DNA from 3 places in the Blautia wexlerae DSM 19850 genome. Region 1 is predicted to be linked to each of the others. Evidence: predicted binding sites of a transcription regulator. Region 1 holds the regulator's gene; each other region holds the start of a gene.
What was found. The regulator Rex, encoded in region 1, represses fermentation and respiration genes when NADH is low (regulators of the CRP and FNR family bind a similar motif). The targets are predictions, from matches to a motif close to ATTGTTAANTANTTAACAAT.
Positions count from the first base shown of each region.

Region 2: gap (type I glyceraldehyde-3-phosphate dehydrogenase) is a predicted target of Rex. The motif match lies at 2,622-2,641, and genes of this name have one in related genera.
Region 3: NQ550_RS09255 (CoB--CoM heterodisulfide reductase iron-sulfur subunit B family protein) is a predicted target of Rex. The motif match lies at 2,789-2,808, and genes of this name have one in related genera.

Region 1 is NZ_CP102267.1:2,941,732-2,945,899, forward strand. Features, by position in the region: gene NQ550_RS13670 (bifunctional ADP-dependent NAD(P)H-hydrate dehydratase/NAD(P)H-hydrate epimerase) at 1-526, opposite strand, end outside; gene NQ550_RS13675 (redox-sensing transcriptional repressor Rex) at 616-1,263, opposite strand; gene NQ550_RS13680 (ABC-F family ATP-binding cassette domain-containing protein) at 1,524-3,434, shown strand; gene NQ550_RS13685 (NADP-dependent isocitrate dehydrogenase) at 3,551-4,168, opposite strand, start outside.
Region 2 is NZ_CP102267.1:3,049,285-3,053,452, reverse strand. Features, by position in the region: gene NQ550_RS14155 (amylosucrase) at 1-1,294, opposite strand, end outside; gene NQ550_RS14150 (histidinol-phosphatase HisJ family protein) at 1,552-2,370, opposite strand; gene gap (type I glyceraldehyde-3-phosphate dehydrogenase) at 2,690-3,709, shown strand; gene NQ550_RS14140 (phosphoglycerate kinase) at 3,868-4,168, shown strand, end outside.
Region 3 is NZ_CP102267.1:1,988,479-1,992,646, reverse strand. Features, by position in the region: gene NQ550_RS09265 (CoB--CoM heterodisulfide reductase iron-sulfur subunit A family protein) at 1-1,323, opposite strand, end outside; gene NQ550_RS09260 (4Fe-4S dicluster domain-containing protein) at 1,330-1,719, opposite strand; gene NQ550_RS09255 (CoB--CoM heterodisulfide reductase iron-sulfur subunit B family protein) at 1,716-2,510, opposite strand; gene NQ550_RS09250 (L-lactate dehydrogenase) at 3,107-4,057, opposite strand.

The DNA of each region.
Region 1 (4,168 bases):
GATCTGCCCGGAATGCAATCCCCTTCTCAAATCCGGTATCTGAGTCAATCCCGGATGGAATATCCACAGCTACTTTATACGCAGATGCCCGGTTCATTGTACTGATAAGCTCTGCATATTTTCCCTCTACAGGTCTGCTCAGTCCAACCCCAAAGATGGCATCTACTATAGTAGTATATTCATCCAGATCCAGGTTATGCACCCGGGGCACCTGATAATATTCTGCTGTTTTAAGCTGTCCGGCAGTTTCAGCAGTCATTTTCTCTTCCTTACCCGCAATATAATACCAGGTTCTGACTCCTCTCAACTGAAGCAGTCTGGCAATCGCCAATCCGTCTCCGCCATTGTTGCCGGTTCCGCAGACCACAAGGATTTTCTCTTTTTCTTTATTCTTTAATCTCTGTACAATCTCCTCAACCGTCTTTAATGCCGCCCTCTCCATAAGTACCGGAGACGATATCCCGGCTTTCTGAATCGTATTATGATCCAGTTCTTTCATCTCAACAGCAGTTACAATCTCTCTCATCTGTTCACCTCCTGTTTACAATAACACATTTACATACAAGAGAAAAGCTGTGATCAGATGACCACAGCCTTGTGTTTCACAGTTATCCCTTACATACCTTCATGTTCCTTTCTGTACTCACTCAGGTTATAGGACAAAGTCATAAGACTCTCTGAAAGATGTACGTTCTCTACCATTACATCCTCCGGGGCATCCAGATCAATATGTGCAAAATTCCAGATTGCCTTAATTCCATTATCAATTAAAATCTTTGCCATCTCTTTGGCTTTGTTTTTAGGAAGAGTCAGGATCGCGATCTCAACCTCATTCTCCTTCAGAAACAAAGGAAGATCGCTCAACATCTGAATCTCAATTCCACGAACTGCAATCCCCTCAAGTACAGGATTGACGTCAAAAATACCAACCAGCTTAAATCCGCGCTTTTCAAAATCCACATAATTGGCCAATGCCTGTCCCAGATTACCGGCACCCAGAATAATCATCGGATGTACAGTATCCAGCCCAAGGATCTTACCGATTTCTGTATACAAATAGCGTACATTATAGCCGTAACCCTGCTGACCAAAACCACCGAAATTATTTAAGTCCTGACGAATCTGGGAAGCCGTCACATGCATCTTCTTGCTAAGATCATTTGAAGATATACGCTCTACATTCTCCTCCATCAATTCACCGAGGTAGCGGTAGTACCGCGGCAGACGCTTGATTACCGCTTTCGAAATTTCCTTAGCTTCCACAAATTTTCCCTCCTTAGCTTATCTATGTCAATTATACCCAGATGTTATTTTATTGTCAAATTAAATTTGTACTTTTTGACCAAATATTTCTGTATTTTTTTATCAATTTCATTCTGAAAAATTCCCCGGAATATCATATTTTCTTCCATGCATCCATCCGGTGCTTTCTTTTCTCTGGACAAAATCTCTTAAAATGCTTTCAAAAACAGGCATTTTCGATTATAATAGTACGCGGACAAATTACAAACGGAGGAATTCCTATGATTTTATCATGTCAGAATATCTGTAAATCCTTTGGCGAAAAAATCATTCTCAAGGATGCCAGTTTCCATATAGAAGACCGCGAAAAGGCAGCTCTCATCGGCAATAACGGTGCAGGCAAGACGACTCTGCTGCGAATCATTATGCATGAGCTCTCCCCGGATTCAGGAAACGTGGTACTTGCCAAAGATAAAAATATCGGCTACCTTGCCCAGTATCAGGACATTCATGGCCATCATACCATTTACGAAGAACTGATTTCCACCAAACAGCACATTATTGATATGGAGAACCGTCTGCGCTCTCTGGAACAGGAAATGAAAACCACCACCGGAGATGCTCTGGACAGCCTGATGAATACTTACACAAGACTGAGTCACCAGTTTGAACTGGAAAATGGTTACGCTTACAAAAGTGAGATCATGGGTGTATTAAAAGGTCTTGGTTTCACAGAAGAAGATTTCGAACGCCAGATAGAAACTCTTTCAGGCGGCCAGAAAACCCGCGTAGCTCTGGGTAAACTGCTTCTTGCCAGCCCTGACATTCTTCTTCTGGATGAGCCTACCAACCATCTGGATATGGAGAGTATTTCCTGGCTGGAAACCTATCTTCTGAATTACCCGGGTGCTGTATTTATCGTATCCCACGACCGTTACTTTCTTGACAAAGTCGTAACAAAAGTTGTGGAAATCGAAGCAGGAAATATGCGTATGTACAGTGGCAACTATTCTGCCTATGCCCTGAAAAAAGCCCAGCTGCGTGACGCCCAGTACAAAGCCTACCTGAACCAGCAGCGGGATATCAAACATCAGGAAGCAGTCATTGCCAAGCTGAAATCCTTTAACCGCGAGAAATCCATCAAACGTGCGGAAAGCCGCGAGAAAATGCTGGATAAAGTCCAGCGCATTGATAAACCACAGGAGATTCAGAATCAGATGCGCATTTCCCTGGAACCAAGATTTGTCAGCGGAAATGATGTCCTTACTGTGGAAAGTCTTTCCAAATCTTTTCCCGGACAGACACTTTTCAGTGACATCTCCTTTGAGATCAAACGTGGAGAACGTGTAGCCCTGATTGGCAATAACGGCACAGGCAAAACCACCATGTTAAAGATCATCAATGGGCTGATTGATGCAGACAGCGGCAGATTTACTCTTGGTTCCAAGGTACAGATTGGCTACTATGACCAGGAACACCATGTTCTTCATATGGAGAAAACTATTTTTGAGGAAATCTCAGATGCTTATCCCACACTTACGGAAACAGAAATTCGAAATATGCTGGCAGCATTCCTTTTCACAGGGGATGATGTATTCAAACTGATCTCCGCTCTGTCCGGCGGAGAAAGAGGTCGTGTTTCCCTCGCCAAGCTGATGCTGTCCGAAGCAAACTTTCTGATCCTCGATGAGCCCACCAACCATCTGGATATCGCTTCAAAAGAGATTCTTGAAGAGGCATTGAACAGTTACACTGGAACAGTATTCTATGTTTCCCACGACCGTTACTTCATCAACCAGACAGCTACCCGGATCCTGGATCTGACCAATCAGGCAATTGTAAATTATATCGGAGATTACGACTATTATCTGGAGAAAAAAGAAGAGCTGACGGAAAAATATGCTCCGGCTGCCGCTCAGGCTGTGACAGAAGCAAAGCAGGCTTCTGATAACAAGCTTTCCTGGCAACAGCAGAAAGAAGAACAGGCCCGCCAGCGAAAACGAGAGAATGAACTAAAAAAAGTAGAAGCCCGCATTGAAGAACTTGAAACCAGAGATAAAGAGATCGACGAAACCATGATTCTCCCGGATATCTGCACAAATGTGGCAGAATGTGCGAAACTCAGCAAAGAGAAAGCCGCCATTACCGAAGAATTAGAAGGATTATATGAAAAATGGGAAGAACTTGCATAATGCAGGTTCTTCCCATTTTCGCAGTTTATAACTTTTTACAGGTTTCTCCGCTGCAGTGTGATCCTGCCCGGAGAACTTTATAATGTTATAGAAACATTACCGGATAATTTCTGAAATTATAAAATTTCATCCAGTCTCTCTCTGATGGCAAGGATGAAATCTTTGCTGTTCAGTACTGTCACATCCTCAAGAGAAGTGATCAGCGCAAGGTCTTTTGTCATCTTACCGCTTTCAATCGTCTCCAGAGTCGCCTTCTCCAGTTTATCAGCAAATTCCATCAATTCTTTATTGCCGTCCAGCTCACCTCTTTTTCTCAGAGCTCCAGTCCATGCAAAAATAGTTGCTACAGAGTTAGTAGATGTCTCCTCACCTTTCAGATAGCGATAATAATGTCTCTGTACAGTTCCATGAGCAGCTTCATATTCGTAATATCCCTGTGGAGATACCAGTACAGATGTCATCATAGCCAGAGAACCAAATGCTGAAGAAACCATATCGCTCATAACATCTCCATCATAGTTCTTGCAGGCCCAGATAAATCCGCCTTCAGCCTTCATGACACGAGCTACGATATCATCGATCAGGCTGTAGAAATATTCAATGCCTGCTGCTTCGAATTTCTCCTTAAACTCATCTTCATAAATAGTTGCAAAGATTTCCTTAAAACGTCCGTCATAAATCTTGGAGATCGTATCCTTGCCGCCAAGCCACAGGTTCTGTTTTGTATCCAGTGC
Region 2 (4,168 bases), 110 kb from region 1:
CCTCTCCGAGAAGAAGGACTCCCGGGCACACGATCTCGCAGATCATACGCATCATACGTACGATTGTGTGAACCTGTGGCAGGTTGCGGCAGTTTGTTCCAAGCTGTTTCCAGATATAAGGAACTGCATCGAGACGTACGATGTCAACACCCTGGTTTGCCAGATATAACATGTTGTAGACCATTTCGTTAAACACAACAGGATTTCTGTAGTTTAAATCCCACTGGTATGGATAGAAAGTAGTCATGACATGCTTGTGAAGGTCATCCAGCCATGTAAAGTTGCCCGGTGCGGTAGTTGGGAATACCTGTGGACAGGTCTTCTCATAGAGAGCAGGAACATCGTAGGTATCAAAGAAGAAATAACGGTCCTGGTATTCTTTTTCACCTGCGCGTGCTCGTTTCGCCCATTCATGCTCTTCGGAAGTATGGTTCATAACGAAATCAAGGCAGATGTTGATGCCGCGTTCATGGCATTTGGAGGTAAGCTCTGAAAAGTCCTCCATAGTACCAAGCTCAGGCTGCACTGTGCGAAAGTCAGCTACTGCATAACCACCGTCACTTTTTCCTTTCGGAGATGCGAGCAGAGGCATCAGATGAAGATAATTGACATTGCATTCTTCCACATAATCCAGATGTTCCTCCAGACCTTTTAAAGTATGTGCAAAATTGTTTACATACATCATCATGCCTACAAGGTCATTGCGTTTATACCAGTCCGGATCAGCCTCACGCTTTTTATCAGATGCCTTTAATGCTGAATTTCTGCTGTTATAGAAAGCTTCCATATTAGAAGTAAGATCATGCAGATAGGTCATGACATCATCACGATCCTGATATAATTCGCAATATAACCATTTCAACTCATCATAATGTTTCTGAAAACGTTCATTATATAAAGTACGATCAACAGGAACGTCCAGTTTAACAGGTTCCACTTTGGAAGTCTCGACCTTAACAGGTTCTACTTTGGAAGTCTCAACCTTAACAGGTTCTACCTTGGAAGTCTCAACCTTAACAGGTTCTACCTTGGAAGTCTCGACCTTAACAGGTTCCACTTTGGAAGTCTCAACCTTAACAGGTTCTACCTTGGAAGTCTCGACCTTAACAGGTTCTACTTTGGAAGTCTCAACCTTAACAGGTTCCACTTTGGAAGTCTCGACCTTAACAGGTTCTACTTTAGAAGTTTCAACTCTGGCAGGCTCAGTTTTGGAAGTAGTCACTTGTAAAATTTCTGATTCCTGCTTTCTGACTGTTGATGAAGAACGTTTCTTCTGGAGTCTTTTTTTAGCCATAATATTCCTCCCTGGTTTATGAAAAATACAGTAACTGGGCAGTGTCGGGACATATAAAACATAAATATGGAGACACCGGACAGTTACGAATATATACAGAAAGCTGCAATTTCCATATCTGCTGTCAGTTTTTTATCATGATCAGCTATGATGCAGACCAGAGAAACAGTATTTGGAGCAGTTTGGAAATTGGGCTTCTGAAATCATATGTAATATTATATTATAGGAACTGCCATATAGGCAAGTACTGACACGTTTTACAGAGAAATAAATTCCGGTTTACGGTCTTTGAAGATTGTATAGTAACGAAAACCACAGGCTTCCAGTACACTGGCAGCTTTATCAAATGCACAGGCGATTTTATCCGGAGTATGCGCATCTGCTCCGATGGTGATGATCTCTCCGCCAAGTTCTCTATAGCGCCTTATTACGGCAGTACATGGATTGGGTTCTCCAAGACCATAATGATATCCGCCGGTATTAAGTTCGATGCCTTTTCCCATGGAAATCAGTTTCTTCAGAATCTCATCCAGAATATCTTTATACCGTCCGTAAGAATATTCCCGGTTCTTGTTAGGACCATAACGGACAACATAATCAATATGTCCGTAAACGTCAAATCCGTCATATGCGGAAATGTTTTCAAGAATGGATTCAAAATATTCCATATAACATAAAAATTCCTTACGTCCTTCAAAAAATTCCGGGTAATAAGGATCATACCCATGGACAAGATGGGATGAACCGATAACGAAATCAAAAGGTGTCTGAGAGAGAAGTGAGTCAAAATATTCTCCCAGATGCATCTGCAGTCCTAGTTCAATTCCGAAACGTACCTGAATTTTATCCTTATATATATCTGAAAGTTCAGCCAGCTTTTCTTTGTAAGCCGGAATATCCAGAGAAAAATCCAGATTGTCCGGAGTAACAGGGTAATCCGGATCCAGATGTTCCGTAAAAGTAATTCCCTGTAGTCCCGTTTCAACAGCACGATGAATCATAATTTCCATAGGCGTATCCGAGTCAGCAGAAAAAGAAGAGTGCATATGACAATCCCACAATATTTGTCTGTCCATAATTTCAGTCCTTTCTTCTGTAAAAAACAGTACTGTTATATTTGCGTGTGATATATTACAAATGAATACGGTGTCCTCTTAAATGGATATATCTGCACCTGAAATATCACAATTACAGGCCCGGATCAGTGTATTCATAAAGCACTGTATACACAGTATAACATATAATTTACATTTTTTACTTAATTTTTATATGTTTTTTGGAAAATGGTCTTGAATTTTTGTTTAGAATTATGTACAATACATTACAGGTTGATGATTCTTTAACAAACAAAGGATTACCATAATTAACCACTTAATTCATAGGAGGAATTTTATCATGGCAGTAAAAGTTGCAATTAATGGTTTTGGACGTATTGGACGTCTTGCATTCCGTCAGATGTTTGGAGCAGAAGGATTTGAAATCGTAGCAATCAACGATTTAACATCTCCTAAAATGCTTGCTCACTTATTAAAATATGATTCAACACAGGGAAAATATGCTCTTGCAGATACAGTAACAGCAGGAGAAGATTCCATCACAGTTGACGGAAAAGAAATCAAAATTTACGCAAAAGCTAACGCTGCTGAACTTCCATGGGGAGAAATCGGTGTAGACGTAGTTCTTGAGTGTACAGGATTCTATACATCTAAAGACAAAGCTCAGGCTCATATCGATGCAGGTGCTAAACACGTTATCATTTCCGCTCCGGCTGGAAACGATCTTAAGACAATCGTTTACAATGTAAACCATGAAACTCTTACAAAAGAAGATCACATCATCTCCGCAGCTTCCTGTACAACAAACTGCTTAGCTCCAATGGCTAAAGCATTAAATGATCTTGCTGCAATCAAATCCGGTATCATGTGCACAATCCACGCTTACACAGGCGATCAGATGACACTTGACGGACCACAGAGAAAAGGTGATTTAAGAAGATCTCGTGCAGCTGCAGTTAACATCGTTCCTAACAGCACAGGTGCTGCTAAAGCTATCGGTCTTGTTATTCCAGAACTGAACGGTAAACTTATCGGATCTGCTCAGCGTGTTCCTACCCCAACAGGTTCTACAACAATCTTAACAGCAGTTGTTGAAGGAAACGTAACAAAAGAACAGATCAACGCAGCTATGAAAGCAGCTTCTAATGAATCCTTCGGATACAACGAAGATGAAATCGTATCCAGCGATATTGTTGGTATGAGATTTGGTTCTCTGTTCGATGCTACTCAGACAATGGTTCTTCCACTTGAGAATGGCACAACAGAAGTACAGGTAGTTTCCTGGTATGACAACGAGAACTCCTACACAAGCCAGATGGTTCGTACAATCAAACACTTTGGTAAATTACTGAACGCTTAATTTTCAGTAAGTGTAAAGGAATAGACTCCAACGAAGGGTCCGGTCTGATTTGGACCGGACCTTTTTCGCGTGGTCTGGAATAACAGCAGGAAATCAATAAGTTACTGTTTACAGATATGCAGTAACTGTTAAAGAATATTATTAAGGAGGCACCACAAATGCTGAATAAAAAATCTGTTGATGATATCAATGTAAAAGGCAAAAAAGTTCTTGTAAGATGTGACTTCAATGTTCCTCTTCAGGATGGAAAGATCACAGATGAGAACCGTCTGGTTGCAGCTCTTCCTACAATCAAGAAGCTGATCGCTGACGGCGGAAAGGTTATTCTCTGCTCCCACCTTGGAAAACCGAAGGGAGAGCCGAAACCGGAATTATCTCTTGCACCGGTTGCAAAACGTCTTTCCGAATTATTAGGACAGGAAGTTAAGTTTGCAGCAGATCCTGAAGTAGTAGGACCTA
Region 3 (4,168 bases), 950 kb from region 1:
GAAGTTCTTACCAGGTGTACGCACATCAATATAGAAGACTGTTACATTTGTATCCGGATATTTATCACGGATCAGCATTGCATGTTTTGCTGTGTACATACAGCAGATCTTGGAACAGTATGGCTTTCCTCTGTCATCAGAACATCTGCTTCCCACACACTGGATAAATACCAGCTCTTTCGGAGCCTTTCCGTCGGAAAGACGCTCTAAGTGTCCTTTTGTAGGACCTGCTGCATTCATAATACGTTCCAGTTCCAGGGATGTAATAACATCTTTACTCTGGCTGTACGCATATTCATCATATTTGTCAAGTTTGATGGTATCAAAACCTGTAGCAACTACGATTGCACCGTATTTCTGTGTTACGATCTCATCCTGCTGATCGTAATCAATGGCTCCTGCCTGACATACTTTGGAGCAGACACCACATTTTCCTGTTTTAAATTTCAGACAGTTCTCACGGTCGATAACCGGAACATTCGGGATTGCCTGTGCAAATGGAGTGTAAATAGCAGTTCTGTTATTTAATCCTCTGTTAAATTCGTTCGGAATCTTCTTGGACGGACATTTTTCCTGGCAGACACCGCAGCCTGTACATTTGTCCATATTTACACTTCTTGCTTTCTTTCTGATATCAACGGTGAAATCACCTACGAAACCGCTGACATGTTCTACTTCACTGTATGTATAGATATTGATCTTCTCATGTGCTGCTGCCTCTACCATCTTAGGTGTGAGGATACATGCAGAACAGTCAAGTGTCGGGAATGTTTTATCAAGCTGTGACATTCTTCCACCGATACTTGGAGTCTTCTCTACGATATCTACTTCATATCCTGCATCTGCGATATCCAGGGCTGTCTGAATTCCGGCAATACCGCCGCCGATGATCAGGGCTCTCTTTGTAACACGGCTCTCCCCTGGCTGAAGAGGTGTGTTTAAGTTTACTTTTGCGATTGCTGCCCTGGCAAGGATCACGGCCTTCTTTGTAGCCTCTTCCATATCCTTGTGGATCCAGGAACAATGCTCACGGATATTTGCAATCTCCACCATGTATGGATTCAGGCCAGCTCTTTCAGCTGCTTTTCTGAATGTTGCCTCATGCATACGTGGAGAGCATGAACAGACAACAACGCCTGTCAGGTTTTTCTCTTTAATGGCTTCCTGAATTTTAGCCTGGCCTGCTTCTGAGCACATGTACTGGTAGTCTTCTGCATGAACGACACCCGGCTCTTTGGCAGCTAATTCAACAACTTTTTTTACATCTACCGTAGCGGCGATATTACTTCCGCAATGACAGACAAATACACCAATTCTCTGCACGCTGGCTTACCTCCTGTATCTTCTGAATGCACTTACCAGAAGCTGCTGTGGCAGTTCCGGATCAAGAAGCTGTGGTATCTCATCTGCTTTCAGATAATCGCCGCCTTTTTCACGGACAACTAACTGTCTTGCTGCATCGATGATCTTTCCCGGTTTTACATCTCTTGGACAACGCTCTACACAGGCGAAGCAGGAAAGGCATTTCCAGAGAGACTTTGAATTGACAAGTGCTTCGATATCTTCATTTACAACATAGGATACAAACTGATGTGGCTTGATATCCATTTCATTGAAAGATGGGCAGGTAGCAGAACATTTTCCACATTTCATACATTTCAGCGGATTGGTTCCGGAGATCTCTTTGATCTTTTCTGCTGCTGAATGCTGGTTTCTCATTTTGCCACCTCCTCTTTTACTCCGAGGGCTTCTGCAAGGAGCTCTGTGAAATAATATACAGGCAGTTCGCTGGAAGCGTTTTTATTTAAATTATATTTACACAATGGACAGGCTGTGATCAACATATCTGCGCCAAAGCCTTTCGCACTGTCTTCGATTTTCTGACACATGTTCTGAGACATATCTTTTTCTTTCAGAGAAATGTAACCGCCGCAGCATTCATTTCTGTATGGATAGATTACCGGTTCTGCCCCAAGTGCACGGATGAAATCTTCCATGATTGTCGGATTCTCAGGATCATCGAAAGCCATGATCTTACCCGGACGTAATAAGAGACATCCGTAATATGCTCCGATCTTCTTTCCTGTAAGCGGGTTTACTACTTTCTCTTTCAGCTTGTCAAAGCCAACTCTGTCGCGAAGCACTTCCAGATAATGGAGTACTGTTGTCTCGCCAGCATAAGGCTCGTCAAGCTGCATGTAATTATTTGCTCTGGTGCGGATATCTTCCACATTCTTCATGTCGTCATTGACACGTTTGATCACGTGATGACAGGCAGAACAGATTGTCACCAGATCCTGGCCTTTTTCTTTGGCCTGATTAAGAGCACGTACGGAAGAAAGTTTCGTAGCGATCTCGTCAGTTCCCAGAGGATAAACACCTCCGCAGCACTGCCAGTCTTCGATCTCTTCCAGTTCAAACCCAAGTGCTCTGGCGCTGGCTCTGGCATATTCGTCCAGATCTTTCGCCTTGTTTCTCAGGGTACAACCCGGATAATAACTGTACTTCATACTTAACATTATCCTTTCTTAGTTGTTCAGATAAATTCATGTTGCTCAAATAATGATATCAGGGTCCAAAAGCAATTTGCCCCGATATATAGCGCCCGTAAATAACAGCCGCTAGTCCTTGTCTTTTTTTTAACAATATATGGACAAAAATATAAATCAAGTCTAATACAATTACTTTTTATATCTTTGTTGAGACATAGAAAATAAAAGAGTTCGCACACCCTTCCTCCGCAATTAAAGGAGTGTATCAGCTCGATTTCCGAAAAATATTATATCATATTGACAACATTTTAACAAGAGGTTTTTGATAATTTTTTTATCACGCATCATTGCTCAATTCTTCTGATCTAAATTAATCTTTTTCAGGCAGATAAAATCTTCCGCTTTTCTATTTACTCACAATCATAGTATCTTTCAAAAAATTAATAAAAATATTATTTATATATTTTTTTGCTTTTGATATATGTAAGCCAAAATTCGTCTGTTTCCGCTTACAGTACAGAATTTTGGCTAATAATTAAAAAGGAGTAAACAGTAATATGGATTCAGAAGAACAGGCTGTACCTGTACTTCTGAATGTTTTGTCTGATATATTATTAATTAAGGTCAATCTGAGCAATAATTTCTTTCAGTGCATCTGCACTCTTCTTAAGCTGTTCGATCTCAGCTTTTGTCATTCTCATTGGAACTTTGCCCTGTACACCATTTGGTCCTACCAGAGTTAATGTACTCAGGCATACATCATCGATTCCGTACTCTCCATGCATCATAGTAGATACTGTAGAGATAGACTCTGAAGAAGATACAAGAAGGCTGCAAAGTTTGCATACAGAAGAGGATACTGCATAGAAAGTTGCACCTTTCTTGGAAATGATCTCACCGCCAGATTTCTGTACATACTGAAGCATTGCTTCTTTATCAATCGGTTCAATATCCTTACCGAGTTTCTTCTCAAGGTCGTAATATTCATCCACACTTACACCTGAAATATAGGCACCAGACCACGGAATAAAGGATGTATCTCCATGCTCACCGAATACATAGGCATGGATATTACTCTGTGCAATCTGGAAATGTTCGGATAATCCGCAGCGCAGACGTGCAGAGTCAAGAATTGTACCGGAACCAAGGATCTGGTTTTCTGGAAGTCCGGAAATCTTTGTAAATACATAAGTCATGATATCAACCGGATTGCTTACGATCAGATAAAGGGCATTTGGAGCTGCCTTTACGATCTCCGGTGTGATAGATTTGAGGATATTTACATTTGTCTGTGTAAGTTCAAGTCTTGTCTGTCCTGGTTTACGGGCAATACCGGATGTGATGATAACGATGTCAGAATCCCTAGCATCTTCGTAGTCTCCGGCAATGATAGAGATAGGATCTCTGAAGCAGGTTCCCTGGATAATATCCAGAACTTCACCTTCTGCTTTCTTTTTGTTGATATCGATCAGAACAATTTCAGATGCGATATCCTGGCTTGATAAAGTGTACGCGATGGTAGATCCGACGCTGCCGGCTCCAATGATAGTAATTTTACTGCTCATAATCTTAATACTCCTTTTCTCCTAACAAAATTGACGTCTTAATGATAACACATTGTCAAAAAATTGACAAGAGCTTTTGTACAGAAACCTGAACAATTTTTTCGTTTAAAT